4 regions of the Cedecea sp. genome follow, and region 2 is predicted to be linked to each of the others. Evidence: riboswitches for the same ligand, from Rfam matches in the RefSeq annotation. Region 2 holds a riboswitch; each other region holds the start of a gene.
What was found. Region 2 has a riboswitch for thiamine pyrophosphate ahead of tenA (thiaminase II). Riboswitches for the same ligand answer to the same signal wherever they lie in the genome.

Region 1 (7,756 bases), on a different contig from region 2:
CCAACCGCTGACCTCCGTTATCGCCACCTCTGCGGAGGGCTCGGCTCGGGCGACCGAAGGCAGCGCAAACACAATAAGCAGCAGCGAGATGACAAAGATCCCGGCAGCAATAAGAAACATGGTAGTGAAGCCATACTTTAGCGCCAGCATAAAGGAAAGCGGCGGCCCGATAACCCAGGCAAGGGAGAGCTGCGCACGCATGATCGAGCTGAACATCACCACTTCACGAGCGGAACGATCGGCATATTCCCGCGCCAGGGCAAAAATCTGCGGCATAGCGGTATTGGCGATGGAGGCAAACATCACGCCGAGCGTAATCAGCGTCAGATAATGCCGGTTGAAGGCAAAAAGAACGCTGTTTGCCACCGCCATCGCGCAGCAAACCATAATCAGTTTGCGACGATCTCCCCGGCTATCCGATCTTTTTGCCAGCAGCAGGCTTACGGCGATCCCGGCAATCGCATTAACGGTATAGAACAGACCAACCCAGAAGGGCCGAACTTCAACTTCGCGGGTTAAAAAGAGGCTGAGCGTCGGGGCCTGCAGCGCACCGGCCACGCCAATCATAAAAGACACGGCCATAAAGGCGGCATAAACGGGGTTAAAACGACGTGCGCGGGTCAAAAACCAGAGCATGAGCTGTCCTTAAAAGGAGGGTGTAGTCAGAGGTATTCGCTAAATGCGTAAAGATTAAACGAAAAAAGCCAGCAGTAAACAGCTGCTGGCGTGGTAAAAGCACCAATACTCAGTCACACATGAGTCGGCGTGTTGGCGTTCTCGGGCATCGGGGTTGTAACCTCCCACTGCATCAAGTCTTCGAGCATCCTTAGTCTTTGTTCCACCGTCAGGCGAGCCAGCCATCCAGAACAAACAAACTGCGTTGCGGCAAAGTACTGTTGGAAAAACCTCGCAGGTGATGACCGCTTCATAAACACCTCCTCGCTTCATCGCTGATGATTATTGACGTAATATAGGGAAAGTTAAATTGATGAGTTTCCGCCGGGAGTTCCTCTTTTATGTCCTCATCTCGTCTGCAACAACAGTTCATCCGTCTGTGGCAATGCTGCGAAGGCAAGCCCCAGGAAACCACGCTCAATGATTTAGCGGATTTGCTCAACTGCTCCCGCCGTCATATGCGGACACTGCTTAACGCCATGCAGGAAAAGGGCTGGCTAAGCTGGCAGGCAGAAGCCGGCAGGGGCAAGCGCTCGCAGCTCACCTTCCTGTATACCGGGCTGGCGCTCCAGCAGCAGCGGGCGGAAGATCTTCTGGAACAGGATCGAATCGATCAACTGGTGCAGATCGTCGGCGACAAGGCCGCGGTGCGGCAGATGCTTATCTCTCATTTAGGGCGTAGCTTCCGTCAGGGCCGACATATCCTTCGCGTCCTTTACTATCGCCCGCTGCTGAATCTGCTGCCCGGTTCGGCGCTCAGGCGCTCCGAAACCCACATTGCCCGCCAGATTTTCAGCGGCCTGACGCGGATAAATGAGGAAAATGGGGAACTGGAAGCGGATATTGCCCATCACTGGCAGCAAATTTCCCCTTTACGCTGGCGTTTCTTCCTCCGCCCCGGCATTCATTTCCATCACGGCCGTGAGCTGGACATGCTGGATATCATCTCTTCCCTGCAGCGCATCAACACCCTGCCGCTGTTTGCCCACATCACGCAGATAACCTCGCCGACGACCTGGACGCTGGATATTCACCTCAGCCAGCCGGATGACTGGTTGCCGTGGCTATTGGGCAGCGTGAACGCCATGATCCTGCCGCGTGAATGGACAACGATGCCCGATTTTGCCAGCCAGCCGGTCGGCACCGGGCCTTATTCCGTCGCTCGCAACAATCGAAACCAGTTAAAAATCCATGCTTTTGATGATTATTTCGGTTTCCGGGCGTTGATCGACGAAGTTAATTTCTGGGTGTTACCTGAAGTCGGAGAAGAATCCAGCTGTGGCGTTCAGCTTCAGGGCATGCCGGACAGCGAAAAAGCCGTTGAAAGCCGCCCGGAAGAGGGCTGCTACTACCTGCTGTTTGATAGCCGCTCAACGCTCGGCGTTCACGAAGGCGTACGCCAGTGGATTGGCCATATTCTCTCGCCGGTCAACCTTATTTACCGCGCTGCCGAGCAGTATCAGCAGTACTGGTTCCCCGCCTACGGCCTTCTGCCACGTTGGCACCATTCGCGTCCGGGACCGCTTACCGCAAAGCCTGCCGGACTTGAGAGCATCACCCTTACCTACTATCGCGATCACGTAGAGCACCGCGTTATCAGCAATATCATGACCGAACTGCTGGCCGAGCAGGGCGTGAAGCTGATTGTTCAGGAGATAGATTACGCTGAGTGGCATCAGGGCGACGCCGAAAGTGATATCTGGCTGAACAGCGTGAACTTCACTATGCCGCTGGAATACTCCCTTTTCGCCCAGCTGTATGAAGTCCCGCTGATTCAAAAATGTATCCCAATCGACTGGCAGGGCGATGCCCGACGCTGGCACAGTAAAACGCTGGCATTGCCGGAATGGTGCAGGCAAATGCTGGAACGTAACGACGTTATCCCGTTGATTCACCATTGGTTACGCATTGAGGGGCAGCGCAGCATGCGCGGTGTGCGCATGAACACGCTGGGCTGGTTTGATTTTAAATCGGCCTGGTTTGCCCCGCCTGGCCCATAACGTTTTCGTAACACAGCTTTCGTAATTCCGGGGAAGTCAGTAGAATCCCCCCTGCTCAACGGGGTGCCAGGACAATTTGTCCGCGCTGAGATAATACCCGTCGAACCTGATCCGGATAACGCCGGCGAAGGGATTTGAGACACTCACTCAATTCCTTTGCCCCCTTTTACTGAGGTGCAAAGTGTTCAAAAAATTTCTGCCGCTGCTGGCGCTGGTTGCCACGCCCGTTTTCGCTAACCCCGTTTTAACTGTTTACACCTACGACTCGTTTGCCGCTGACTGGGGCCCTGGCCCGGCGGTGAAAAAAGCCTTTGAAGCCGACTGTCACTGCGAGCTGAAGTTCGTGGCGCTGGAAGACGGCGTTTCGCTGCTGAACCGCGTGCGCATGGAAGGCAAGAACAGCAAAGCAGACATCGTGCTGGGGCTGGATAACAACCTGCTGGATGCGGCCTCGCAAACCAAACTGTTTGCCCCTTCTAACGTCGAAACCAGCGCTTTGCAGGTGCCCGGCGGCTGGAAGAGCAACACCTTCGTTCCCTATGACTACGGCTACTTCGCTTTCGTTTACGACAAGAACAAGCTAAAAAACCCGCCGAAGAGTCTGAAAGAGCTGGTTGAAGGCGACCAGAAATGGAAGGTGATATACGAAGATCCACGCACCAGCACGCCGGGGCTTGGCCTGCTGCTGTGGATGCAAAAAGTCTACGGCGATAAAACCCCGGAAGCCTGGCAAAAGTTAGCGAAGAAAACCGTCACCGTCACCAAGGGCTGGAGCGAAGCTTACGGCCTGTTCCTGAAAGGCGAAGCCGATCTGGTTCTGAGCTACACTACGTCACCGGCCTACCACATCATCGAAGAGAAGAAGGATAACTACGCCGCAGCGGACTTCAACGAAGGGCATTATCTGCAGGTTGAAGTCGCGGGCCGGCTGGCGAACAGCAAGCAGCCAGAACTTGCCGAGAAGTTTATGAAGTTCATCACCACGCCAGGTTTCCAGAACACTATTGCTACCGGCAACTGGATGTATCCTGTGACCAACGTGGCGTTGCCTGCCGGCTTCGACGGGCTGGTAAAACCAAAAACCACGCTGGAATTTACGCCTCAGCAGGTGGCTGCCCAGCGCGCGGCATGGATTAACGAATGGCAACGCGCCGTCAGCCGCTAATTCCGGGCTGGCTATGTCCGGGGCTATTTGCCGCGACGCTTGTCGTGGCGGTAGCCCTGGCGGCTTTTCTGGCGCTGTGGCTTAACGCCCCGCAGACGGATGTCTTTGCTCTTTTGCAGGACAGCTACCTTTGGCACGTCCTGCGCTTCTCTTTCTGGCAGGCGTTCCTTTCCGCAGTACTCTCCGTTTTCCCGGCGATATTTTTAGCCCGGGCGCTGTACCGACGCCGTTTTCCTGGCCGAATGGCGCTGCTGCGGCTTTGCGCCATGACGCTGGTTCTGCCGGTGCTGGTTGCGGTATTCGGCATTCTCTCCGTTTACGGGCGTGAAGGCTGGCTGGCAACGCTAAGCGGCTGGCTTGGTCTGGAATGGCGTTTCTCCCCTTATGGGCTGCAGGGAATTTTGCTGGCGCACGTTTTCTTTAATATGCCGATGGCGACCCGCCTGCTGCTTCAGGCGCTGGATAACATCCCCACCGAGCAGCGCCAGCTGGCGGCCCAGCTGAATATGCAGGGCTGGCACTTTTTCCGCTTCGTCGAATGGCCCTGGCTACGCCGACAAATACTCCCGGTAGGCGCGCTAATTTTCATGCTTTGCTTCGCAAGCTTCGCCACCGTGCTGTCTCTGGGCGGCGGCCCCCAGGCAACCACCATCGAACTGGCTATCTTTCAGGCGCTAAGCTACGACTACGATCCGGCAAAAGCGGCGCTGCTAGCGCTACTACAAATGTTCTGCTGCCTGGGTCTGGTGCTGCTCAGCCAGAAGCTAAGCAAGGCGATACCTGTCGGCGTAAGTCAGCTTCAAGGCTGGCGCGATCCGCAGGATTCTCTGCGCAGAAAGATTTGTGATGCCCTGTTTATCCTTCTGGCCTTGCTTCTGCTGCTGCCACCACTGTTGGCGGTAATGGTGGACGGCATTAATAGCAGCATGGGCAACGTACTGCAGCAGGCCGCACTGTGGAACGCGCTTTGGACTTCGCTGCGCATTGCCGTTGCAGCCGGGCTGATTAGCGTGACGCTAACCCTGATGCTGCTTTGGAGCTCGCGCGAGCTTCGTTTGCGTAACCGTATTTTCGCCGGACAGGCCATTGAACTTAGCGGTATGTTGATTCTGGCGATGCCGGGAATCGTCCTCGCCACTGGCTTCTTCTTACTGCTAAACAATACCGTGGGCCTGCCGCAATCCGCCGATGGCATTGTGATTTTTACCAACGCCCTGATGGCGATCCCTTACGCCCTGAAGGTGCTGGAAAACCCGATGCGCGACGTCGCCGAGCGCTACGCTCAGCTTTGCCAGTCGCTGGACATCCGTGGCTTTAACCGCCTGCGATTCATCGAGTTAAAAGCCCTGAAACGCCCGATAGCACAGGCGCTGGCCTTTGCCTGCGTACTGTCGATTGGTGATTTCGGCGTGGTGGCGCTGTTCGGCAACGAAGACTTCCGTACACTGCCCTTCTGGCTATACCAGCAAATCGGCTCATACCGTAGCCAGGACGGTGCGGTTACGGCGCTGCTGCTCCTGCTGCTTTGCTTTATGCTGTTCACTCTGATTGAAAAACTTCCGGGACGTGATGCTAACTCTGACTGATGTAACCTGGCTGTACCAGCACTTACCCATGCGCTTTTCTCTGAAGATTACGGCGGGTGAGCGCGTGGCGATCCTTGGGCCGAGCGGGGCGGGGAAAAGTACGTTGTTGAGCCTGGCTGCTGGTTTTCTGCAGCCCGCGAGCGGCAGTATCGTCATAAACGGTCAGGATCACACCCGGACACCGCCTTCAGCTCGCCCGGTCTCCATGCTCTTTCAGGAAAATAATCTGTTTAGCCACCTGACGGTTCGGCAGAATATTGCCCTGGGGATGCACCCGGGGATGAAGCTCAATGAGATTCAAAAGCAGCGGCTGCTGGAGATAACTGAACGCGTAGGGATGACGGAGATGCTGGATCGCCTGCCGTCTCAGCTTTCCGGTGGCCAGCGGCAGCGTGTTGCACTGGCTCGGTGCCTGGTGCGCAAGCAGCCGGTATTGTTGCTGGACGAGCCCTTCTCGGCACTCGATCCCGCGCTACGTAAGGAGATGCTGCAGCTGCTCGACGAACTGTGTCGGGAGCAGCACCTGACGCTGCTGATGGTATCGCACAGCATCGACGATGCCGCACGAATCGCCGGACGGAGCATAGTGGTAAAAGACGGGCGCATCGCGTGGGACGGCGACACGGCTACTCTGCTAAGCGGCGAGGCGAGCGCCTCGACGCTGCTGGGCATCGGCAATTAGTGCGATAGCACTTTCCACAAAATATCCCAGTAAACCGGCATCAACGGATGCTGAAGCAACGCGACGAAACTGGCGATACCGGCAGCCAGCATTAGCGGTGCCAGCCAGTTTAACCGCGACTGAGGCAGATAGCGGGTCAGGCGATCGGTACCACGTTTGCCGCTGCGGTACCAGCGCCAGCACAGCCATGCGGCCAGCCACAGCAACAACGCCACCGCCAGCAGCAGCCACTTAAAGCTGCCGCTCTGCATATCCGCCGGAATATCAATTGCGGCTCCAGCCAGGATCCCCGGCATAAAGTAGAGCGGTGGCCAGAGCAGGCACCCGATAATGTTCGGCGGTAAAAACTTAGCCAGCGGCAAATCCAGCATCCCGGCAACCATCGGAACCAGCGGGCGCGTAGGGCCGACAAAGCGCCCGATCAGGATAGTAAAGAGGCTGTGCTGATGCAGGGCATGCTCGGTTTTATCCAGCAGCGCCTTGTTCTTCTTCATAAACGACCAGCGGTGCAGCGGGCCTTTAAAACGCTGGCCCAGCCAGAATGAAACCCAGTCCCCTAACAGGCAACCAACGATTCCGGCCCCCCAGGCGTAGTAGAAATTAACCTGCCCCCCACCGATAAGCGCGCCGAGTCCAGCCATCATTACCGTACCCGGCAGGATAAGCCCTACCAGCGCTAATGATTCAAAAAAGGCCACCAGCATCACCGCGAAAAGCGAATATGCAACTGACTGTGTAATAAAGTGTTCCAGCAAGGCTTCCATAAGCTTTCCGTCGATAAGCGAGCGGGCGATTCTCCAGAATTAACGTGATGGACGTCAAGGTATCATTTATATGAATAAATAATAGCCGGGAAAGTTCCGGACAATTCGCACTCAGCGTTAACGATACCAACGATAACACTGTATATAAATGCAGTAACCACCGGTTTTTTGCGCTATAATCAAAACACTTTTCCTGAAAGAGAATGCAGCGTGTCTCAAGCTCGTCAGGGGTTTCTGTTGACCAGGCACTGGCGAGACACCCCACGCGGTACCGAAGTCGACTTCTGGCTAGCCACGGACGAAGGCCCGCTTAAGGTGCGCCTGCCGCCGCAGGAGTCCGTCGCCTTTATTCCCCAGGCGCAGTTCGCTCAGGCCCAGCGCCTGCTGGCCGGTGAAAACCTGTTCCACCTTACCCCCCTTGAGCTTAAAGATTTTCATCGCCAGCCGGTAGCCGGCCTCTATTGCCAGCAGCATCGCCAACTGATGAGGCTGGAGAAGCTGTTGCGCGACGGAGGGGTCACCGTTTACGAGGCAGATATCCGCCCACCGGAGCGCTTCCTGATGGAGCGCTTTATTACCGCGCCGGTTTGGTTTAGCGGCAAGCTTCAGGGAGACGTTCTGCTTGATACCCGGCTGAAGCCCTCACCGGCATACCGCCCGCCGCTAAAATGGGTCTCGCTCGATATCGAAACCAACCGCCACGGCGAGCTTTACTGCATCGGCCTTGAAGGCTGTGGTCAGCGTCACGTCTACATGCTGGGGCCGGAAAACGGCGACGCCAGCGGCCTGGATTTTACGCTGGAATACGTGGCCAGCCGCCCGCTTCTGCTGGAGAAACTTAACGCCTGGTTTGCCGAGCACGACCCCGATGTCCTGATCGGCTG
Region 2 (7,756 bases):
AGTTTTGCCGGGTCGGCAGCAAACAGCGGCAGGCTCGCCTGCCATGCCTGTTTATTGAGCTCGGTATTCAGCTCCGCGTGGGCTTTAGCAAACGCCTGCCAGGTTTCCTGCGGGTGTGCCTGCAGGTACTCGTTGCCCTTTTTCAGCGCGGCGAAGAATTTTTTGATTTTCGGCTCATTTGCCGTTTTGCGATTAGCTACAAAAATCAGCTCATCGTAGGCTGGAACACCGTAGTCCTCGACATTAAACACCACCGGCGCTTTGCCCTGAAGCTTCAGCTCGAGCGCTTCAATATTGCGATAGCCGCCGATCACCGCGTCCACCTGGCCCGCCAGTAGCGCGCTGGTCAGCTGGAAGTTAACGTTTATCAGTTTCATCGCTTTCGGCGTGATGTGCTCATGTTCAACCATGGTCGCAAGCGTCGCCTGCTCAATACCGCTGACCGAGTAGCCGATTTTCTTTCCCTTGAGGTCGGCAGGTGATTTGATGTTGTGATCCAACGTCATCACCGTGTTTAACGGCGAGTTAATCAGCGTTCCCACGCGCACCAGCGGTAGACCCTGGTCGGCAAAGAAGTGCAGCTGCGGCTGGTAAGTGATGGCCAGATCGGCCTGACCTGCGGCGACCAGCCGCGGCGGGAGTGCAGGGTCGGACGGTGGAATAATTTTCACATCCAGTCCTTCCGCTTTAAATGCCCCGATCTGTTCTGCCACCATAATCGGGGCGTGATCGGGATTGATATACCAGTCGAGTACCAACGTCAGCTTTTCGGCGGCAGAGGCCTGGGCGACAAAGGTAGCGGTGAGCAACAGACCACACAACGTTTTTTTCATTCTATTTCTTCCTTAATTCAGACGATTATTCATCGTTTTCCGGCGACCAGGCAATCAGCCGCCGCAGCAGGGTATCTACCGCCAGCCAAAGCAGAACGGTCATCAGGACTAAAATAAACAGCGCGGCAAAGCAGACGTCGGTTTGCATACGGGCGTTGGCGTTGAGCATGACGTAGCCCAGCCCTTCGGCAGATCCGACCCACTCGCCGATGATTGCGCCGATGGGAGCAACGGCAGCGGCCATGCGCAGCCCTGAGCCAAAAGCAGGCAGTGCCGCCATCAGCCGCACGTGCCTTAGCTGCGCCCAGCGCGAAGCTCCCATGGTGCGGGCCAGATCCAGATAGTCGTTATTCACCCGACGCAGTCCGTCAAAGAACGACGACACCACCGGGAAGAAGATAACCAGCACGGCCATCGCTACTTTGGCGCTCATGCCAAAACCAAACCACAGCACCAGCAGCGGTGCCAGGGCAAAGACCGGAATCGCCTGGCTGGTCAGCACCAGCGGCATCAGCCACCGCTGCAGGCGAGGCGAAAACATCATTCCCAGTGCCAGGCCTGCGCCGAGCAGCACCCCGAGCACAAGCCCGCTGATAATTTCTGAGGCGGTGACCAGCGTGTGCCAGGCAAGGTAGTCACGGCCGTGCCATAACGCCAGCGCCACCGCCGAAGGTGAAGGCAAAAGAAAGGCCGGAATATTGCCGAGGGTGAGCAGATACCAAAGCAGCAGCAATCCGGCGAAGACGGTCAGCCCGCGTCGCAGGCGTACAGCATGACTTTCTGATTGTGGCTTCATACTGCGGCCTTCATTAGCTGTTGCAGCAGGCTGGCCTGGCTTTTCAGCAGATAAACATCGTCCGGCGCACGAGGCGGTTGCCCGGCGATAACATGCGTATCGTCTATGCCCGCAGGCCAGCGGGACAGCACCAGCAGGCGGTGGCTGAGCCGACAGGCTTCCATGGGATCGTGGGTGATCAGCAGCACGGTATTCCTTGCCAGCAGCTCAGCCGCAAGATCCTGAATCGCCGTCCGGGTGATGGCGTCCAGCGCCGAAAACGGCTCGTCCATCAGCACTATCGGGCGCTTTTCGTAGAGCGTTCTGGCAATGGCAGCACGCTGCCTCATCCCACCAGACAGCGCGGCTGGCAGCGCTTTGGCATACCCTCCCAATCCGACCTGTTCGATCAAATGCTCCGTCCACCGGCGGTCGACAGGCTCCCCGCGTAGGCGCGAGCCCAGGGCAACGTTCTGCTCGATGCTAAGCCACGGGTAGAGCAAATCTTTCTGCCCCATCCATGCGATGCGTCCACCGACAGGCTTGCCGTCGCTGCAGATCACGCTTCCGAAGCTGGCCGGCGCCAGCCCGGCAATAATTTTGAGCAGGCTGGTTTTACCGGCACCGCTCGCGCCCAACAGGGTAACGAAGCTGCCGCCGGGAATATCAAAATTCAGCTGTTCAAACACGGTCTGGCTGCCAAAACGCAGGCTGAGATCGCGAACCTGAATATCCGGTGGGGCGAGGCTTTTGGTCATGAGGCATTCAGCCCCATTTGCCAGAACGCGGATTCAAGCTGCGTCGCGGTGGTGAATATCTGCGAAAGTTCGGCGAAGCGACTCTGTGCACCACGTTGACGGCCTAGGTTTTCCAGCAGCTGGATGGCGGCCTGCACGCCGGTCAGATAGCCTTCATCGCCATAATTACGGATCCATGTAGCGTAGGGGTTATCTTCCATCACGGTGCTGGGGCTGTGCAGCAGGCCAAGACCGATTTCGGCATAGCCGGCCACGCAGGGCAGCAGGGCGGCCAGCAGATCGAGCGCGTCACCGGAATGGCCAATATCCAACACATAGCGTGTGTAGTTCATGGTTTCGGGTGCTTCTGCCTGGGTGGCCATCTGCTCCTCGTCTAACCCCCAGCTTGCACAATAAGCAACGTGGAGCGGCAGCTCAGAGACGATGGCATTCAGCGAAGCGGTCGCGGCCCGCATTTCCGGCAGCGTGCGGAGTTTGCTGACCAGCAACGCGTAGGCACGGGCAAAGTGAATCAGGAAAAGATAATCCTGCGTCAGATAGCGCTGAAACGCGGCTTCAGGCAATGTTCCGGCGGCAAGCTGTTGCAGAAAAGGGTGATCGACGTAATCCTGCCAGTGGCGACCGGCCTGCTGACGCAGCTGTCCGTAAAGACCGTTTTCGAAAAGTGGGGTGTACATGGGACCTCCTGTGTGAGTGGAGATCCGGGCGCGCAGAGGTATGAACAGGCAATAACCGAGGCGTTATTGCCGACCGTCCCTTCGCTGGCATGACCCAGATCAGGTTCAAAGGGTTCGGCTTTCACCATCTCAGCCCATACAGGACACCCCTCGGAGGTGCCTGTTATACGACATTTACTTTTTGATTACAATCGTCGGTCGAAGCTTCCTGCCCGGCGATGGGCAGTGTTCCGTTTAGTGCGCTTTAGCGAGATTTTGCTGGCGCATGGGGCCTGATTTTTGTCACTGTAAGCCAGTGATTTCGAGTCTAAGGACGATATCCGATGAAAAAGATTGGCTTTCTCTCGTTTGGTCACTGGTCGCCTGCCGCTCAGTCAGGCACGCGCTCTGCGGCGGACACGCTGCTGCAGTCCATCGACCTTGCCGTTGCCGCCGAAGAGCTTGGCGCGGACGGCGCTTATTTCCGCGTGCACCACTTTGCTCGCCAGCTAAGCTCGCCTTTCCCGCTGCTGGCGGCCATTGGGGCAAAAACTAAACGTATTGAAATCGGCACCGGCGTTATCGATATGCGCTATGAAAACCCGCTCTATATGGTGGAGGATGCCGGTGCAGCGGATTTGATTTCCGGTGGCCGCCTGCAGCTTGGGATAAGCCGCGGCTCTCCTGAACAAGCGATCGACGGCTGGCGCTATTTTGGCTACGTTCCCGGCGAAGGGGAAACCGAGGCCGATATGGCGCGGCGCCACACTGAAGTCTTTCTCGAAGCGTTGAAGGGGCAGGGATTTGCCGAGCCGAATCCGCAGCCTATGTTCCCTAATCCGCCGGGATTGCTGCGCCTGGAGCCGTTTTCTGACGGGCTGCGCGAGCGCATCTGGTGGGGAGCCAGCTCAAACGCTACTGCGGTGTGGGCGGCGCAGCTTGGCATGAACCTGCAGAGCTCAACGTTGAAAAATGACGAAACCGGCGAGCCGTTCCACATTCAGCAGGCGAAGCAAATCCGCGCTTATCGCGCTGCCTGGAAAGAAGCTGGTCACGCGCGTGAGCCACGCGTTTCCGTTAGCCGCAGCATCTTCGCGTTAATGGACCAGCGTGACCGCAACTACTTTGGCGGCAGCGGTAAAGAAGGCGACCAGGTCGGCTATATCGAGCCACAAACCCGGGCCATTTTTGGCCGCAGCTATGCCGCTGAGCCGGAACTGCTCATTAAGCAACTGGCGCAGGATGAAGCGATTGCTGAAGCCGACACGCTGCTGTTAACCGTGCCAAACCAGCTAGGCGTGGGCTATAACGTGCACGTAATCGACTCGATTCTGAAGCACGTTGCGCCAGCGCTGGGCTGGCGCTAAATCCACCAAGAAAAAGGTCATGCCATGAACACGGATTTTTACTGGATTAATGCGCCAAAAGTCTGGCGTGAAGGCGACGGCGTGCTTTCTGTCGTCACCGACGAACAAACCGATTTTTGGCGCAAAACGTGGTACGGCTTTGAGCGCTTCTCCGGCCATTTTTATGGCTGCGATGTGAGCGGGGATTTTACCTTCCAGGTGAAGGTAAAAGCGGATTTTAGCGCGCTCTACGATCAGGCTGGTATCATGCTGTTGATGGATGAATCCCACTGGCTAAAAGCGGGGATCGAGTTTAACGACGGCGCCCCGGCCATTGGCAGCGTGCTCACGTTCGGGCATTCTGACTGGGCAACCGGCCTCTTCCCCGGCAACGCGAATCTGTTCTGGATGCGTCTTACCCGCAAAGGCGACAGCCTGCGTCTGCAATATTCCGCCGACGGCAGCACCTGGCCGCTGCTGCGGCTGGCGCATTTCCCCACTGCCGAAAAATGCACGGTCGGGGTCATGTGCTGCACTCCGCAGCGCGGTGGCCTGGTGGTTAATTTCGACGGGATTGTGCTGAGCGAAGCGCTGGATAAAGACCTGCACGATTTAAGCTAAATGTCCGGTGTTTAGCAGGTCAACAGCCCACCAGAGACGTGTCTGATGGGCTTTTTTTTCATCGGCTATCGGGCAATGAGATCTTCGCCTCTTACTCTCGGGGCTGTTTTACCCAGACTAACCGGTCGACCTGGAATCCCAGACTGCGTGCCGTTTTAAGGTAGTCTTGTTTGACCGACTCCGGAATAGCTGGGGTACGTGACAGGATCCACAGATAGTCACGGTTTGGCCCGCTGACCAGCGCATACCGATAATCGTCATCCAGCTTAATCACGTTATAGCCTCCATAAAACGGGCCAAAGAACGACACCTTCAGCGCGGCGGTGGTCGGCGCACCGGTGAAATAAGCTTTTCCTTTGCTCTCACTCCACGTGTTCTTGACCGGATTGTAGCCGCGGTTACGCACGCTGATACCACCATCGCCGCGTTTACCGTAGGTGGCGGTGACCTGCTCAAGGCCACGTTCGAAGCGGTTTTCCAGGCGGGCCACTTCATACCATTTGCCCAGATAGCGGTTTGCGTCAAAGCCGCCGGTGGGCCGAACGCCTTTCGGAGGCGTGGGGGATTTACAGGCAACCAGGGTCAGCGCGACGGCAATACCGGTCACAACAGGCCATAGCTTCATGAGAACTCCTTTCATTTGCGCACTGGAAGTAAAGTGTAGTGCAAACATTTCACACTTCATTCAACGCGGCATGATTCGTAGTATATTGAGAGTATTGTTTGTTATCAGGTGTTCTTCATGTCTTACTCCATCGGTGAATTTGCCCGGCTTTGCGGAATAAACGCGACCACGCTACGTGCCTGGCAGCGCCGTTACGGCCTGCTTAAACCGTTACGCACCGATGGTGGGCACCGCCTGTACAGCGATGAGGATATTAAGCAGGCGCTGAAAATCCTCGACTGGGTGAAAAAAGGGGTACCCGTCAGTCAGGTGAAGCCCCTGTTGGCGCGCCCTGAGACACGCAGAACAAACAACTGGCTTGCTCTGCAGGAGGGCATGCTGCAGCGGCTGAATGAGGGAAAAATCGAGTCCCTGCGGCAGCTGCTCTACGATTCAGGTCGCGAGTATCCTCGCCCTGAGCTGGTCACGGAAGTATTGCGCCCGTTGCGCAGTAAAGTGTCAGCCAACGTACCTGCCATGATGACCCTGCGCGAAATTCTCGACGGCATTATCATCGCCTACACCTCGTTTTGCCTCGAGGGGGACAAAAGGGCACCCGGTGATAACTGCCTGATCACCGGCTGGCATCTGACCGATCCGTGCGAAATTTGGCTTGAAGCCCTCAGGCGCACCGGCCAGGGGCATCGCATTGATGTGCTTCCCGTTCCGCCTGCCGCCCTGGCGCCGGAAATCTTCCCCGAACGAAAATGGCTGCTGGTCACCACCGGCAAACTCACCGCCGCACGCAAAAAGCAGATTGACCTCTGGCAGCAGCAGGGCGCTTCCCTCGAGATCATTCCTCTGTAATTTCTTCTTCCGCCTTCACAACGCGCACCGTTACCCACTCGCTGAAAACGCGGTGGGTGGGTCGTGGTCTTCAAAAATAAAAAATATTCTGCACAATAATTTATTTGTTAATGCGCTGAATATACTGGATTTTAAAAAATAAACCCACCAAAACTTGGACAAATATAATTAATTGTGCAAGTTTTAATTATACGATAACGCCACACGCTTCACCGCCAGGGTGAGATTCATGAGCGCAACGCCATCCGCTATTCAGCGATTTGTTGATTATTACGCCGGGCTGGACAAACAGCCGCCATCGACGTTGGCCGGTCTCTATGAGACGGATGCCACACTTATCGATCCGTTTGGCCAGCATCAGGGGCTGGCTGAGATCCAACGCTACTTCACCCACCTGCTGGCCAGGGTGGCCTACTGCCGCTTCTCCATAGACCCTCCGCTCTGCGACGGTTCACGGTTTGCCGTGACCTGGACTATGCACTGGTCCCATCCGCGGATTGCCGGAGGAGAAAGGCTGTCCTTGCCGGGATGCTCATTCGTGGATATTCAGAATGACCTGATTATTCACCAGCGCGACTACTACGATGCCGGAGAGATGCTCTATGAACATCTTCCGCTGTTGGGCTGGGCGGTCCGTGGCGTGAAAAGAAGGGTACGCGCATGATGACTGTCCTCATCACCGGAGCAAGTTCAGGTATTGGGGCCGGACTTGCAAAATCCTGGGCCGATGACGGCTGGCACGTCATTGCCTGTGGGCGTGATGCGGCCCGGCTGGCGTCTTTACAGCAGCACAGCCCAAATATCACGGTGCGCCTGTTCGATATGACCGACCAGAATGCCAGCCGAGAGGCGCTGGCGGACTGTCCGGCCGATCTGGTTATTCTCTGCGCGGGCACCTGTGAGTATCTGGAGAACGGTGAGGTGGATGCCGCTCTGGTGGCGCGGGTGATGACCACTAATTTCCTTGGGCCGATAAATTGTCTGGCGGCCCTTCAGCCGCGGCTTGTTTCCGGTAACCGCGTGGTGCTGGTCAGCTCGATGGCCCACTGGCTGCATTTTCCACGAGCAGAAGCCTATGGCGCGTCCAAGGCCGCATTAACCTGGTTTGCCAATAGCCTGCGCCTGGACTGGGAGCCGAAAGGTATTGCTATCACCGTGGTCTCACCGGGGTTTGTCGATACCCCTCTTACCCGTAAAAACGACTTTGCGATGCCGGGGCAGGTCAGCGTGGATCGGGCGGTGAAAGCCATTCGTCACGGTCTGGCGAAAGGAAAAAACCACATCGCTTTCCCGGCG
Region 3 (7,756 bases), on a different contig from region 2:
TTAAAAAGGTCTTACTGCTTGGTCTGGTCACGGCGGCCATTCGCTACGGCTTCTTTGTTTACGGCGACGCGTCACACCTGTTCACCTACGGCCTGCTGTTCCTCGGCATCCTGCTGCACGGCGTGAGCTACGACTTCTACTACGTCACCGCCTACATTTACGTAGACAAGAAATCCCCGGTATATATGCGCACCGCGGCGCAGGGGCTGATCACCCTTTGCTGCCAGGGCTTCGGCAGCCTGTTGGGCTACAGCCTCGGCGGCAAAATGATGGAAAAAATGTTTGCTTACGCCTCGCCGGTGAACGGCCAGACCTTTAACTGGGCGGGGATGTGGGGCTTTGGCGCAATAATGATCGCCGTCATCGCCGTGCTGTTCATGGTCTTCTTCCGCGAGTCGGACAAAGAGATTGCTACCATCGCCGTTGCCGGTGATGAATCTGAAAAAGTATTGAAGGAAGCGTAACAATGGAAAATCGTATTCTGGGAGCCTTTTACGGCCAGATGTTAGGTGATGCGATGGGTATGCCGTCCGAACTGTGGCCGCGCTCGCGCGTGAAGGCTCATTTTGGCTGGATAGACCGGTTCCTGCCGGGCCCGGCAGAAAACAACGCCGCCTGTTACTTTGCCCGCGCTAAGTTTACCGACGACACCTCAATGGCGCTGGCGCTGGCGGATGCCATCATCGAGCACCACGGCGCGATCAACCCGGACGCCATTGGTCGCCATATCCTGGCGTGGGCAGAAGGGTTCGATGCGTTTAATAAAAACGTGCTCGGCCCGACGTCAAAAATAGCCCTGAATGCGATTAAACAAGGCACGCCGGTCAGCGAGCTGGAAAACAACGGCGTCACCAACGGCGCGGCTATGCGGGCCTCCCCGCTGGGCTGCATGCTGCCTACGGCAAATCTTGATGAGTTTGTGGACGAAGTGGCGCTGGCCTCAAGCCCTACGCACAAGTCTGACCTGGCCATCGCCGGTGCGGTGGTGATTTCCTGGGCAATTTCCCGCGCGATTGACGGTGCAAGCTGGGAAACCATTTGCGATGAACTGCCTTCCGTTGCCCGCCACGCGCAGGAAAAACGGATCACCACCTTCAGCGCCTCCCTCGCTGCACGTCTGGAGCTTGCGCTCGGCGTGGCCCGCAAAGCCCGCGGTACCGAATCGGCCATGGAGGAGATTTATCAGCTAGTCGGCACCGGCACCAGCACCGTTGAGTCCGTTCCGGCCGCCATCGCAATGGTCGAACTGGCAAAAACCGACCCTAACCGCTGCGCCATCCTGTGCGCAAACCTTGGGGGAGACACCGACACCATTGGCGCCATGGCAACCGCCATCTGCGGCGCCCTTAATGGCGTGGAAAGCATCGATCCGGCGTTAAAACAGGAGCTGGATGAAGAGAACCAGCTCGACTTCACGCGCTACAGCCGAATCTTTATGGCTTACCGCCAGCAGAGAGAGGCCAGCCATGAAGCCAAATGAGCTGCTAAGCAAGCTGCCGCGGCTCAGCGCTCAGCGCCCGGTCTGCGTGCTCGGTTCGGCAGTGATTGACGTCATCGCCGACGCCTACGCCCTGCCGTGGCGAGGCTGTGATATCGAACTGCATCAGCAGGGCGTTAACATCGGCGGCTGCGCGCTGAACATCGCCATCACGCTTTCGCGCCTGGGCATAGCCTCGCAGAACGCGCTGCCGATTGGCGAGGGCACTTGGGCCGACATTATTCGTAACAGCCTCGAAAAACAGCAAATCCGCAGCGAAATCCATACCGATGCAGGGGATAACGGCTGGTGCCTGGCGCTGGTTGAACCCGACGGGGAACGTACCTTTATGTCTTTCCGCGGCGTGGAGCATCAGTGGAATCAGGCCTGGCTTGATGCCTTAGTTATCGCGCCCGGCACGCTGCTGTCGCTTTCCGGCTACCAGCTCGCCGGGCCTTGCGCTGAACTGCTCGTCCGCTGGCTGGAATCACTTCGTGATATTACGCCGTTTATCGACTTCGGCCCGCGCATTGCCGATATCCCCCAGCCGCTGCTGGCAAGGATTATGGCCTGCAGGCCGATTGTTTCGCTGAATCGCCAGGAAGCCGCCATCGTTGCGGAGTGGCTTGACGTTGATCCTGACAATATCGAAGCGATCTGCAGCGCGTGGCTGACCCACTACGCCAGTCCGCTGATCGTTCGGTTAGATAAAGAAGGCGCCTGGTTTGCCGACGGCAAACAAATGGGCATCGCCGCGCCGTTCCCGACCGCCGTCGTCGATACCATCGGTGCTGGCGACAGCCACGCGGGCGGCACGCTGGCAGGCCTGGCGGCTGGCTGGAGTCTGGAAGAAGCGGTTAGCCTGGGTAATGCGGTTGCCAGCTATGTGGTTGGCCACCGCGGCGGCGACTGCGCGCCAAAACTCGCGCAGCTAGAACAATCCCTACTCCTCGCAGACGAAAACGTATAAATCGCTGCGACAGTGGCTGATGCTGTACTCAATGGGCCGGTTTTGCGGATCGAACGCCACCTGTTTGATGACTAAAACCGGCACCGGCGTTTCCAGCCTGATGTGCGTCTGGAATTCACTGTCCGGCATTCTGGCGCTAACCCGGCTGCGCGTGCGCTGCGGAATAATGTTCTGGCTGCGGAAATAGTCGTACAGCGAGACGCCAATCTCATCCGGATCGGCAATTAAGCCTGCCGGCACGTAAGACTCCTCGATAGATACCGCGTCTTCATCCACATAACGGATACGCTTGAGCAAAAAAACGTCGCTTTCCGCGGGGACAGCCAGCTGCTCCGCCACGTCTGCCGGGCACTTCACCACGCGCTTGTTAACCCACAGCGTGTCCGGCTTTTTGCCCCGCAGTACCACCTGCTGCGAAAACCCTCTGGCCTCTTTCAGCGAATACTCAAGCGTCGCATTAATCTGCGTGCCGTAACCGCGCGAACGCGTCACCACGCCTTCATCTTCCAGCGCCTGCATCGCCTTGCGCACGGTAATACGCGAAACGCCGGTCAACTGGCTAAGATCGCGCTCGCCCGGCAAGATATTGCCCTGGGGCAGTTGCCCAGAGCGCACGGCGTTTTTCACCGTTTCGACAAATTTAAGGTACAGAGGGACGTTATCCGGGGCGGCAAAGCGCTGTTTTAGCTGCTCAACTAACTGATGATGGGCCTGTTCCATGGTACGCAATTGTCCAGCAGGGAAGATGAAGCCAGTATAGTACCATTGGTATTATGCTGGCTAAAAACTTCTCGCTTAACCGACAGTTACCACCATTCGTGGAAATGATGCACCGGGCCAATGCCGTGCCCAACCTCGAGAGAATCGGCCTGCGCCAGCGCTTTAGACAGCCAGACTTTTGCGGCGGCTACGGTTTGCGCCCAGTCGTCATGACGAGGGCGCAGCGCAGCCAGCGCGGCAGATAAGGTACAGCCGGTGCCGTGGGTGTTTTTCGTCTGTACACGCGGCGCGGTAAAACGCTGCACATCATGGCGGGTAAACAGCCAGTCCGGGCTTTCTTCATCGTCCAGGTGCCCCCCTTTCATCAGTACCGCCTCGCAGCCCATCGCCAGCAGGGCTTCACCCTGTTCGCGCATCTCTTTTTCGCTGCGGGCATGGGGCGCATCCAGCAGCGCCGCGGCCTCCGGGAGATTAGGTGTAATCAGCGCAACGTGCGGTAACAGCCTGCGGCGTAAGCTTTCTATCGCGGACGGTGCCAGCAGCGGGTCACCGCTTTTCGCCAGCATCACCGTATCCAGTACCACGTTTTGCGCCTTGTAAAACGCCAGCCGTTCCGCGACGACCTCAACGATATCAGCCTCTGCCAGCATGCCGATTTTTGTGGTGTCGATGCGCACGTCGCTGAGCACCGAATCGAGCTGCGCCGCCACAAACTCAGGCTCGATGCGGTAAACGGACTGCACGCCACGGGTATTTTGCGCCACCAGCGCGGTGATCACGCTCGTGCCGTAAGCGCCGAGCGCGGAGAAGGTTTTCAAATCGGCCTGGATCCCCGCGCCGCCGCTTGGATCGGTTCCGGCGATGGTCAGGGCGTTGATTCGCTTCATGCCAGCACCTCCGCGTTCAGATGATAAAGCGCGTCGAGGAAAGCGGGCGTAAAACTTCCCGGCCCGCGGCTGGCGGCGATGGCCTGTTCACCGGCCAGCGACATAAAGCGGCAGGCGCTGGCAACGTTGTCCAGCCTGTCGCCCGGTAAAGCACAACATGCAGCAACCACGGCGGAAAGCGCGCAACCGGTGCCGACTACGCGCGTCATCAGCTCTCCGCCGCCGGTAACGGCCAGCGTTCTCTCTCCGTCTGTGACGTAATCAATTTCGCCGGTCACGGCGATCGCCGCCCCGGTTTCAAGCGCCAGCTTTTGCGCCGCCGGAATAGCAGAAAGCGCATCGTCGGTGCTGTCCACGCCACGCCCTCCGGCCTGCTCCCCCGCCAGCGCCAGGATCTCAGAGGCGTTGCCACGAATAGCCGCTGGTTTCAGTTGAATTATCTTGCGGGCAAAGCGCGTACGGAAAGCAAGGCCACCTACGGCGACAGGGTCGAGCGCCCATGGCGTTCCGGCATTATTGGCGGCATGAATGGCAGCCAGCATCGCGGCCGCACGCTCTGAAGTCAGCGTGCCGATGTTGATCAGCAGTGCGCTCGCAAATTCGCTGAACTGCGCCGCTTCTTCGGCCTCAATGACCATGGCCGGGGCAGCGCCCAGCGCCAGCAGTACGTTAGCGGTAAAAGTTTGCACTACGTCATTGGTCATGCAGTGAACCAGCGGAGAATGCTGACGGAGTTGGTGTAAAACAGAGGCGGCAGTCGCGCCGGGTAGCAGGTCAGGTTGCATCAAGGTAAGGCTCCTGTCCGGCGTGAAAGAAGGGATACCGGACAGGCATCTGACTTCCCTACGCTGGCATTATCCAGATCAGGTGGTACGGGTATTTCTCAGCCTTCACAAAGAAGGGCACCCCGAGTCATTTAAATCAATGTGTTGTGATCAACTCTACAGGTTAATCACGCCAAGAATGATGCCAGCCCCCCTTATCTTAAACAAGCCCGAAACTTGTTCCGAGGCAACATTTACTTCGCTAAAACCGCTGCTAAGCTCTATTTCAGCGCCTTTGCAAAGGTGCGTTTATGGCAGTCTGGGCCTTTCGCCCGGCAGGGATGTTCAAAATCATAGTGGTTAGATAAAACAATATGAAATATATCATTTTGCTCATCATTATTATTTCAGTGGCCTATGTGCATTATCGCGGCCGGGTTCGCTTTCGCTTCTGGCGGCAGCTGTCGGACCACTCTACGTTTACCGCCCCGCTCAACGGCTTTATGTACCTCTTTTCCCGAGTACCGAATACGCCTTACTTAACGCCGGAAACGTTTCCCGAGCTCGTCACTTTACGTGATAACTGGGAGGTTATTCGCGAAGAAGGTATTCACCTGCAAAAGCTGGAGCAGATAAAAGCCGCCGACAAATTTAACGATGCCGGCTTTAACTCCTTCTTTAAAACCGGCTGGAAACGCTTTTACCTGAAGTGGTATGAAAACGCCCACCCGTCGGCCAGCCTGCTGTGTCCAAAAACAACAGAGCTACTGCATGCGATTCCGTCCATCAAGGCCGCAATGTTCGCCACCCTGCCCGACGGCAGCCGCCTGCCGCGTCACCGCGACCCGTACGCCGGTTCGCTGCGTTTCCACCTGGGGCTGGCAACCCCCAATGACGATCGCTGCTTTATTGAAGTGGACGGCAAGCGTTATAGCTGGCGAGATGGCGAAGGCGTGCTGTTTGACGAGACCTATATTCACTACGCGGAAAATACCAGCGGTGAGAATCGCCTGATCCTGTTTTGCGATGTGGAAAGACCGATGCGTTACCGCTGGGCCCAGGCGGTCAATCACTGGCTGGGACGCAATTTGATGAGCGCCGCGTCGGCGCCTAACGATGAAAATGACCGCATCGGCGGCATTAACCGCGCGTTCCGTTACATCTATCAGATTCGTATCGTCGGCAAGAAGCTCAAAAGCTGGAATAAGACGGTGTACTACATCGTTAAATGGCTGCTGTTTGGCGGAATTGCGGTGCTCATCTGGCGGGCGTTTTAACTAAAAAATGAGGCCTCCAAAAAGAGGCCTGAGACTGCTGACAAAGTTCATTGCTCTAAAAAAGTCCGAACCCAGGTCTAATAAAAACAATGAATAATGTTCTCTGGTTTGCCCCAAACAGTCGAAAACCACGTTTTTCGGCTGTTTGTCATCAATCTGAGGCCTCCGGATAAGAGGCCTCTGGCAAAGCCTATTACCGTAGTTGACGCTGCAGGCGGCGCGTATCAAAGCTCAGAGACGTCGCTCCCAGCGCTGAGATTTGCAGCAGCCCCGAAGCAATCATCAGGTTTTTCAGGAAGTGCAGCAGGGTGTTCTGGTCGGCAAAGTTGTGGTGGAAAAACACCGCCGTCGCCACGGTGAACACGGCCAGCAGCGCCGAAATGAGTCGTGTACGGTAGCCCACCAGCAGCAGGATGCCGCCTCCAACCTCAGCCGCCAGGGCAATAAGGTACCCGAGTAACGGGAACGGCAGCCCTACCGAGGCAATATAGCCCTGTGTCGCCTCAGGCGTAGCGATTTTCCCCAGTCCGCTGACGATAAAAATCGCGGCAATCACGATGCGACCCACGGTCGCGAAGTTAGTAGCGTATCTGTCCATCAGGATTTCCCGTTAAATTGATTGATGCGCGGTGTCGTTATCAGGACAGCGCGGCAATCTGGCCTTTTGCATCGGCGAGCGCGGCATTTTTCGCTTCGTCGCCACGGTTTAAGTTTTCAGCGCGGATAATCGTCACGTCGGTCAGGCCAATAAAGCCCAGCACCACTTTCAGATAAGACTCCTGATGCTCCAGGAAAGCCGCCGGGCTGTCGCCGGTGTACTGGCCGCCGCGTGAAGAGGCGATAAACACTTTTTTGCCTTTTGGCAACAGGCCCTCAGGGCCGTTTGCGCCGTACCGGAAAGTCCGCCCGGCCACGCAGACGCGGTCAATCCACGCCTTGAGCTGGGAAGGAATGGAGAAGTTGTACATCGGCACGCCGATGACAATCACGTCGGCAGCGAACAGATCGTCGATGAACGCCCCGCCAGCGGCCAGGTCTTCGCCCAGCGCCGCGTCGGTCACTTCTGCACCCTGGAAAGCGGCAATGTGCTTGTCCGACAGGTGCTGAGCCGGTGACTGAACCAGGTCGCGGTAAATCACGTTCGCACCGGGGTGCAGCGTTTTCTGGCGAGCAACAATCTCCGCCGACAGCTGGCGGCTGACGGAGTAGCCGCCAAGAACACTGGTATCAATATGCAGAATAGTCGACATCGTTTTAGCCTCGGAAATAGAGCGTTGTTTAGGGGTTAAGCGCGTAAAGAGTTTTTTAAAAGCCGTTAACATAGCGGTGCTCAATCTTCAGAATTCGCTGAACATGGCAGCCACTATGCCATCGCCTTCCCTACCCGAATAGCCGTTATATTTCGATGCAACCCATCGCCACAGCCGATACATCATCCCCGATGACAAAGGCCGAACGACGGGCTATATTGCGCTTCACCCGGTCACCGCTAAGCAGGAACTCCGATGCTGGATGGTATTTCGCTCGATCAACTTCGCACCTTTATCGCCGCCGTCGACGAAGGCAGCTTCTCTGCGGCCGCCCGCAAAATGTATAGAGCCCAGTCGGTGATCAGCGATTTGATCAGGGGACTGGAAGCGCAAATTGGCGTGCAGCTGTTC
Region 4 (7,756 bases), on a different contig from region 2:
CCAGCATCGCCACCGAAGTGATTGAACATTTACTGACTTCGATTGCGTGCTCCAGCGTTTCACCCGAGAGACGCGAGTGAATAAGCTCACTCAACGCCACGCACGCGTCAATCGCCGGATAGACACCGTAAATATCATAGTCGTCAGCCGCAGGAATTGCCTCTTCAAGTTTCTCTAACTGACTATCAAAGTTCACTTTGGCGTCTTTCACCGTTTGGGTTTCCCAAACCAGGTCGAGGATCTTGCGATAAAGCTGGGCATCACCAAAGCCGGTTTGCTGACAAAACATGGCGTAGTTCGGGTACATACGCTCGCATAAAGAGGCCATAAAGGTGACGTGCTGCCAGCTTTCCAGCTTCTCCAGGCGTAAATGAATTGGGTTCTGTAACATGACGGTGTCTCAAAGACGGAAAATTAGCGGCAGTTTACCTGAATCACCTGCCAATTGCTTGCAGGCGCTTAAAAGCCGGGCGCCCGGAGGCAACGGCATCTGCCCAGCGGGTCGGCTCAGGCAGACGATAACCAGCCATGCAGCGCTCAACCCACGTTAACGCACCGTCGAGGCTTACGCGGTGCCCGGTAGAAACAAACAGGGGATTGCAGCGTTTTTTACTGCGCCAGACCCAGGCCAACTGCTCGCCTTTATCCATCAACGGCGCCAGAGCGCCCGGCTCATCGCCCAGCGGTTCAAACTTCCCACACAGCCGCTTTTTCGCTACGCCGATAGTTGGCACGTCCACCAGCAGTCCAAAATGGCTGGCTACGCCTAAACGACGGGGATGCGAGATGCCGTGCCCGTCCACAAATACCAAATCTGGTTTTTGTGACAGCATGCCCCACGCCTCAAGCAGCGCAGGATATTCGCGGAAGGATAAAAAGCCGGGGATATAAGGCATGGTGGTGGCGATCCTCGCCACCTGGTACTCGACCAGCTCGAGAGACGGGTAACTCAACAAAACGATAGCCGCGCGGGTGACATCCCCACCCTGTTCAAAGCCGACATCGGCTCCGGCGATCAAACGCGGTGGATCCTGCTCAAAGCGATCCTCGCGGATCACCTTTGCGGCCAGATCTAACTGCTGCTCTCGTAATGTCGCAAGATCCATCTCTCTTTCCTCCGTTAAGAACGGTGGTACTGCGCTGACAAGCGGTGAACAGCTTCCACAAAGACGCCAGCATGCTCCGGCGGAACATCCTGATGAATACCGTGGCCCAGGTTAAAGACGTGCCCTTCTCCCTGGCCGAAACCGGCAAGAATAGTGGCAACTTCTTCTTCGATACGTGCAGGCTGAGCGTAAAGCATGGAAGGGTCCATATTGCCCTGCAGTGCAACCTTGTGACCTACGCGACGGCGAGCGTCAGCGATGTCCGTTGTCCAGTCCAGGCCCAGCGCGTCGCAGCCGGTTTCCGCCATGGCTTCAAGCCACTGCCCGCCGCCTTTGGTAAACAACGTCACCGGCACACGACGGCCATCGTTTTCACGTAGCAAACCATCGACAATTTTGTGCATGTAATAGAGCGAGAACTCTTTGTAATCACGCCCGCTCAGCACACCGCCCCAGGTGTCAAAGATCATTACCGACTGCGCGCCCGCACGAATTTGCGCGTTCAGGTAGAGCGTCACGCTCTGTGCCAGCTTATCCAGCAGCAAATGCAGCGCCTTCGGCTCGGCAAACATCATTTTCTTAATCACGGTAAAGGCTTTGCTGCTGCCGCCTTCCACCATATAGGTGGCCAGCGTCCACGGGCTGCCGGAGAAGCCAATCAGCGGCACTTCGCCTTTCAGCTCACGGCGAATGGTCCGCACCGCGTTCATCACGTAAGCCAGTTCGCCTTCCGGATCGGGAATCGGCAGTTTTTGAACATCGGCCAGGCTTTTAATTGGGGAGCTAAAGCGAGGACCTTCGCCGGCTTCAAAGTACAGCCCAAGCCCCATTGCGTCCGGAATGGTCAGAATGTCCGAGAAGAGGATCGCCGCGTCCAGCGCATAGCGGCGCAGCGGCTGCAGGGTGACTTCGCAGGCCAGCTCGGCGTTCTTGCACAGCGACATAAAATCGCCTGCCTGAGCGCGCGTTGCCTTATATTCCGGCAAATAGCGCCCGGCCTGGCGCATCATCCACACAGGAGTGATATCTACCGGCAAGCGCTGCAGGGCGCGCAGGTAACGATCGTTCTTCAGTTCAGTCATTTTTACCTTTCCTTTAGCTGTATCGCCGCAGTCTATCATTCATAGTCCGCGCGACACAGGGCGACGGTATCTTCAATTAAGCGACGCGCCACGGTGCCCGGCGGCGGCAATAGCGGCAGTTGGTCATAGCGATACCAGCCGGCATCCAGCAGCTCTTTGGGGTCTATTTTGATTTCGCCGCTATGGTAATCCGCCATAAATGCGGTCATCAGCGACTGCGGGAAAGGCCAGGGCTGGGAAGTCACGTAGCGCAGGTTTTTCACCTGGATGCTGCTCTCTTCCATGACTTCGCGAGCCACAGCCTGCTCCAGTGTTTCACCCACCTCGACAAATCCTGCCAGCACGGTGTAAACGCCGTTGCGGTGGCGCGTATGCTGAGCCAGCAGGATATGATCGTCCTTACGGATAGCAACGATAATGCAGGGGGCGATTTGCGGGTAGTAGCGCTCGCGGCAGTGCCCGCAGAGCATCGCCCATTCGCTTTTGCTGAAGTGCATTTCATGGCCGCAGTAGCCGCAATACTTATGCGAGCGGTAAAACTCAGCCAGTTGAACGCCTCGCCCAGCCAGCTGGAACAGGCCCACATCTCGATCCAGGAGCTGGCGCAGCGAGCCCATGTCAGAGCGGCGGTTTTCACGAATCAGCCAGACGGGTTCGCCTTCCCACTCACCGATATCCAGGGCGCGGGTGCCTACGAGCTGAAATTCTTCCGCGCTGCCGTGAGGTAAGTCACCCTGTGGCAACCATATTTTTTGCTCATGGCTGACTATCCACCAACCATGATCTAAGTTTTGAATAACACGTTCCATAACCTGGTGCACATCCCCGTGTTCACTGATATAAACAATTAGTTTTTACTTTTTTGGGTTAGTTTGCGTTCAATCTTTTAACTCACGGAGTCTCAATCATGCTGAACCAGTTAGCCAATCTGACTGAGCGCGTTGGTGGTAGTAATGAGTTAGTCGACCAGTGGCTTCAGGCCCGTAAACACCTGTTGGTTGCCTATTACAACATGGTCGGGATCAAGCCTAACAAGGAATCACACACCGCGCTCGACGAAAAAGCGTTAGACAATTTTTGCCACGGCCTGGTGGATTACCTCTCGTCCGGTCATTTTAGTATTTACGAGCGCATAATCAGCAACCTGGAAGGCAGCAGCCCGCTGCTAAGTGCAGCCCAGCTCTACCCTCAACTGGAAGCTAATACCCAGCAAATCATGGACCTCTACGACTCCCATCTGGAAAACGCCATCGGCCGCGACAGCTGGGTCGAGTTTCAGCAGGCGCTGTCGGAGATTGGCGAGTGCCTTGAGGCTCGCTTCACCCTTGAGGATAAGCTAGTCCTCCTGGCTATTGATAACAACCTTGACGGCAGCGCCAGCGATGCTGCCGGGCTGGCAAGTCCAGCTTGAGTTGTTAGCTATTAACGAGTAATTTACAACTTTCCCACCGCAAGGTGGGATCATTCTTGTCGGAGTGCCGAGTGCGTTATGCACCGGCTGAGACCGTTAATTCGGGATCCGCGGAACCTGATCAGGTTAGAACCTGCGAAGGGAACAAGAGTAATTCTGTCTTTGGGTGCACCCGTTCTCGGGCGGCCCATATCCATTACTCCTTCCGTTGTCCTGACAAGCCATATCCTGATTAAACCTGGAATGAGCTATGTCTGCATCTGAAAAAAAACCAGGCCGCCGCGAACAGCGAGCTGCCGCCCAACACTTTATCAATACGCTTGAAGGCACCGCCTTCCCCAACTCTCAGCGCATCTATCTGACCGGGTCACGCGAAGATATCCGCGTCCCAATGCGCGAAATCCAGCTCAGCCCGACGCTCACCGGCGGGAGCAAAGATGCCCCGCAATATCAGCCGAACGGCGCGGTTCCCGTCTACGATACTTCCGGCCCCTATGGCGATCCCGACATCACCATAAACGTGTTAAACGGGCTATATCCCCTGCGCAGCGCCTGGATTGCCGACCGGCGTGACAGCGAAACGCTGAATGACCGCAGCTCCGCTTACACAAAAGCACGCCTTGCCGACGACGGCCTGGACGAATTGCGCTTTGAAACACTGTCGAAACCTCGCCGGGCAATAGCCGGACAATGCGTCACTCAGTTGCATTACGCCCGCAAAGGCCTTGTCACCCCAGAGATGGAATTCATCGCCATTCGCGAAAATATGGGGCGCGAGCGTATTCGTGATGCCGTTCTGCGCCACCAGCATCCCGGCGAAGGGTTTGGGGCCCGCCTGCCGGAAAACATCACGCCGGAGTTTGTCCGTGATGAAGTCGCCGCCGGGCGAGCGATTATTCCCGCCAATATCAACCACCCTGAATCAGAGCCGATGATTATCGGCCGCAATTTCCTGGTGAAGATCAATGCCAATATCGGTAACTCGGCGGTCACTTCCTCCATTGAAGAAGAAGTAGAGAAGCTGGTGTGGGCCACTCGCTGGGGGGCAGACACGGTGATGGACCTCTCAACCGGCCGCTACATTCACGAAACGCGGGAGTGGATCCTGCGCAACAGCCCGGTGCCCATCGGCACGGTGCCAATCTACCAGGCGCTGGAGAAGGCGAACGGTATCGCCGAAGACCTGAGCTGGGAGATGTTCCGCGACACGCTGCTGGAGCAGGCAGAGCAAGGCGTGGATTACTTCACCATTCACGCGGGCGTGCTGCTTCGCTATGTCCCGATGACCGCGAAGCGCCTGACCGGCATCGTGTCGCGCGGCGGTTCGATTATGGCGAAGTGGTGCCTGTCCCATCATCAGGAAAATTTCCTGTATCAACACTTCCGTGAAATCTGCGAAATCTGCGCCGCCTATGACGTATCGCTTTCCCTGGGCGATGGCTTACGCCCGGGCTCCATTCAGGATGCCAACGACGAAGCACAGTTTGCCGAGCTGCATACGCTGGGCGAGCTGACCAAAATCGCCTGGGAATACGACGTCCAGGTGATGATTGAGGGCCCGGGGCATGTACCGATGCAGATGATTCGCCGCAACATGACCGAAGAGCTGGAGCATTGCCACGAAGCACCTTTCTACACCCTCGGCCCGCTAACGACCGATATCGCACCGGGCTATGACCACTTCACCTCCGGCATTGGCGCCGCCATGATCGGCTGGTTTGGCTGCGCCATGCTCTGCTACGTGACGCCGAAGGAGCATCTCGGCCTGCCGAACAAAGAGGACGTTAAGCAGGGGCTGATTACCTACAAGATTGCCGCCCACGCCGCTGACCTGGCAAAAGGTCATCCTGGCGCACAAATCCGCGATAACGCGATGTCCAAAGCACGCTTTGAATTCCGCTGGGTGGACCAGTTCAACCTGGCGCTCGATCCCTTCACCGCTCGCGCTTACCACGATGAAACCCTGCCGCAGGAATCCGGCAAAGTCGCGCATTTCTGCTCTATGTGCGGCCCAAAGTTTTGCTCCATGAAAATCACGCAGGAAGTGCGGGACTACGCCGCCAAACAGGCGATAAACGCTGGCATGGAAGATATGTCTCAGCACTTCCGTGCCCGGGGCGGTGAAATTTATCTCAGACAGGAGGAAGCATAATGTCCAAACTCAATTTTCCAGCAACTTCACGTAGGCTTGGCCTTTATCCGGTCGTCGACAGCGTGGAATGGATCGAACGTCTCCTTGAGGCGGGCGTCAAGACCATCCAGCTCCGTATTAAAGACAAGCGCGATGAAGACGTTGAAGCTGACGTCATCGCAGCCATTGCGCTGGGCGAACGCTATAACGCCCGCCTGTTCATTAACGACTATTGGCGACTGGCCATCAAACACGGTGCCTACGGCGTACATCTCGGCCAGGAAGATATGGATGTCGCCAACCTGGCGGCAATAAGTGAAGCCGGGCTTCGGCTGGGGCTTTCAACCCACGACAACATGGAAATGGATCGTGCCTTAAGCGCGAACCCGTCCTACATCGCGCTGGGCCATGTCTTTCCCACCCAAACCAAGCAAATGCCTTCCTCCCCGCAGGGGCTGAACAAGCTGGCGGAACACATTCAAACTCTGGGCGACTATTCCACCGTTGCCATCGGCGGGATACGTATCGATCGCGTACCAGCCGTCTTAGCCACCGGCGTGGGCAGCGTGGCCGTCGTCAGCGCCATTACGCAGGCTCCCGACTGGCGAGCGGCAACCAGGCAATTACTTGAACTGGCAGGAACCGGCGATGAATGACGCGGATTTTATGCGCTATAGCCGCCAGCTGTTGCTGGAAGACGTGGCGATTGAAGGGCAGGAAAAACTGCTGTCCAGTACGGCGCTGATCGTCGGCCTGGGCGGCTTAGGTTCACCTGCCGCGCTGTATCTCGCCGCCGCTGGCGTAGGCAAGCTTATCGTTGCGGACGATGACAAGGTACATATCAGCAACCTCCAGCGACAGATTTTGTTCACTTCTGAAGATATCGATCGCCCTAAATCTACCGTCGCCCACCAGCATCTGCAGCGCCTGAACCCAGGCGTAAAAATTGTTCCGCTGGCGGAAAGGCTGGCGGGTACCTCGCTGACCAAAGTCGTGCGCGAGGCCGATGTGGTGCTGGACTGCAGCGACAATATGGCAACTCGCCAGGCAGTCAACGCCGCTTGCGTGGCCGGGAATACGCCGCTTATCACCGCCAGCGCCGTCGGTTTTGGCGGCCAGATGATGGTACTGACCCCGCCCTGGGAACATGGCTGTTACCGCTGCGTCTGGCCTGACGAGAGTGAACCTGAACGCAACTGCCGCACCTCCGGCGTCATCGGCCCGGTCGTGGGCGTGATGGGCACCCTTCAGGCGCTGGAGGCTATCAAATTACTTACCGGCATGATGCCTGCAACCGGCTCTCTGCGCCTGTTTGACGCCCGACAACACAGCTGGCGCACGCTGGCGATGCAAAAATCAGCCACCTGCCCGGTCTGCGGAGGTCACGATGCGTATTCAGTTTAACGATGAGCCTCTGGAGTGTACTGCCGGCATAACGCTTGCCGCCCTGCTGGCTCAGCTTGAGCAGGGCAAAGCTGGCGCGGCGCTGGCCGTTAACCAAACCATCATCCCGCGCGAACAGTGGAGCAATTATCTGCTGCGCGAGGGCGACACTATTCTGCTGTTTCAGGCGATTGCCGGGGGCTGACATGTTACAGATTGCCGATAAAACCTTTTCCTCTCGCCTGTTCACCGGCACCGGGAAATTCTCTTCCAGCCAGGTGATGATCGACGCGATTCGCGCTTCTGGCTCACAGCTTGTCACCATGGCCATGAAACGCGTGGATTTACGTGGTCATCGTGATGACATTCTTCAGCCACTGCAGCAGGCGGGAGTGCATCTGCTGCCAAATACTTCCGGGGCGAAAACGGCAGAAGAAGCGATTTTTGCGGCACAGCTTGCCCGCGAAGCGCTGGGAACAAACTGGGTGAAGCTGGAGATCCATCCCGACGCTCGCTATTTATTGCCGGATCCCATTGAAACGTTGAAAGCCGCTGAAGCCCTGGTGAAGCAGGGATTCGTGGTGCTGCCCTACTGCGGCGCCGATCCGGTGCTGTGCAAACGCCTGGAAGAAGCCGGCTGCGC

Region 1: it holds a riboswitch for thiamine pyrophosphate, as region 2 does, so the genes downstream of both, thiB (thiamine ABC transporter substrate binding subunit) here and tenA (thiaminase II) in region 2, are expected to answer to the same signal.
Region 3: it holds a riboswitch for thiamine pyrophosphate, as region 2 does, so the genes downstream of both, thiM (hydroxyethylthiazole kinase) here and tenA (thiaminase II) in region 2, are expected to answer to the same signal.
Region 4: it holds a riboswitch for thiamine pyrophosphate, as region 2 does, so the genes downstream of both, thiC (phosphomethylpyrimidine synthase ThiC) here and tenA (thiaminase II) in region 2, are expected to answer to the same signal.

Annotation. Positions count from the first base shown of each region.
Region 1 covers NZ_DASYBS010000113.1:67,880-75,635, reverse strand. The annotation lists gene VGM55_RS19320 (sugar efflux transporter) at 1-636, opposite strand, end outside; gene sgrT (glucose uptake inhibitor SgrT) at 750-929, opposite strand; gene sgrR (HTH-type transcriptional regulator SgrR) at 1,017-2,675, shown strand; TPP riboswitch at 2,725-2,826, shown strand; gene thiB (thiamine ABC transporter substrate binding subunit) at 2,857-3,840, shown strand; gene thiP (thiamine/thiamine pyrophosphate ABC transporter permease ThiP) at 3,816-5,426, shown strand; gene thiQ (thiamine ABC transporter ATP-binding protein ThiQ) at 5,410-6,108, shown strand; gene VGM55_RS19290 (DedA family protein) at 6,105-6,872, opposite strand; gene polB (DNA polymerase II) at 7,083-7,756, shown strand, end outside.
Region 2 covers NZ_DASYBS010000004.1:4,539-12,294, forward strand. The annotation lists gene VGM55_RS00180 (ABC transporter substrate-binding protein) at 1-833, opposite strand, end outside; gene VGM55_RS00185 (ABC transporter permease) at 859-1,629, opposite strand; gene VGM55_RS00190 (ABC transporter ATP-binding protein) at 1,626-2,366, opposite strand; gene tenA (thiaminase II) at 2,363-3,043, opposite strand; TPP riboswitch at 3,103-3,204, opposite strand; gene VGM55_RS00200 (LLM class flavin-dependent oxidoreductase) at 3,367-4,389, shown strand; gene VGM55_RS00205 (DUF1349 domain-containing protein) at 4,414-4,989, shown strand; gene blc (outer membrane lipoprotein Blc) at 5,081-5,614, opposite strand; gene VGM55_RS00215 (MerR family transcriptional regulator) at 5,732-6,460, shown strand; gene VGM55_RS00220 (nuclear transport factor 2 family protein) at 6,690-7,124, shown strand; gene VGM55_RS00225 (SDR family NAD(P)-dependent oxidoreductase) at 7,121-7,756, shown strand, end outside.
Region 3 covers NZ_DASYBS010000063.1:34,625-42,380, reverse strand. The annotation lists gene VGM55_RS10510 (nucleoside permease) at 1-464, shown strand, start outside; gene VGM55_RS10505 (ADP-ribosylglycohydrolase family protein) at 467-1,480, shown strand; gene VGM55_RS10500 (PfkB family carbohydrate kinase) at 1,467-2,447, shown strand; gene VGM55_RS10495 (GntR family transcriptional regulator) at 2,421-3,167, opposite strand; gene thiD (bifunctional hydroxymethylpyrimidine kinase/phosphomethylpyrimidine kinase) at 3,254-4,054, opposite strand; gene thiM (hydroxyethylthiazole kinase) at 4,051-4,839, opposite strand; TPP riboswitch at 4,878-4,974, opposite strand; gene lpxO (lipid A hydroxylase LpxO) at 5,193-6,095, shown strand; gene VGM55_RS10475 (DoxX family protein) at 6,289-6,693, opposite strand; gene VGM55_RS10470 (FMN-dependent NADH-azoreductase) at 6,734-7,345, opposite strand; gene VGM55_RS10465 (LysR family transcriptional regulator) at 7,601-7,756, shown strand, end outside.
Region 4 covers NZ_DASYBS010000007.1:4,371-12,126, reverse strand. The annotation lists gene VGM55_RS00805 (YjaG family protein) at 1-391, opposite strand, end outside; gene nfi (deoxyribonuclease V) at 435-1,106, opposite strand; gene hemE (uroporphyrinogen decarboxylase) at 1,121-2,188, opposite strand; gene nudC (NAD(+) diphosphatase) at 2,224-2,997, opposite strand; gene VGM55_RS00785 (Rsd/AlgQ family anti-sigma factor) at 3,096-3,599, shown strand; TPP riboswitch at 3,650-3,760, shown strand; gene thiC (phosphomethylpyrimidine synthase ThiC) at 3,850-5,751, shown strand; gene thiE (thiamine phosphate synthase) at 5,751-6,386, shown strand; gene VGM55_RS00770 (HesA/MoeB/ThiF family protein) at 6,379-7,134, shown strand; gene thiS (sulfur carrier protein ThiS) at 7,118-7,318, shown strand; gene thiG (thiazole synthase) at 7,320-7,756, shown strand, end outside.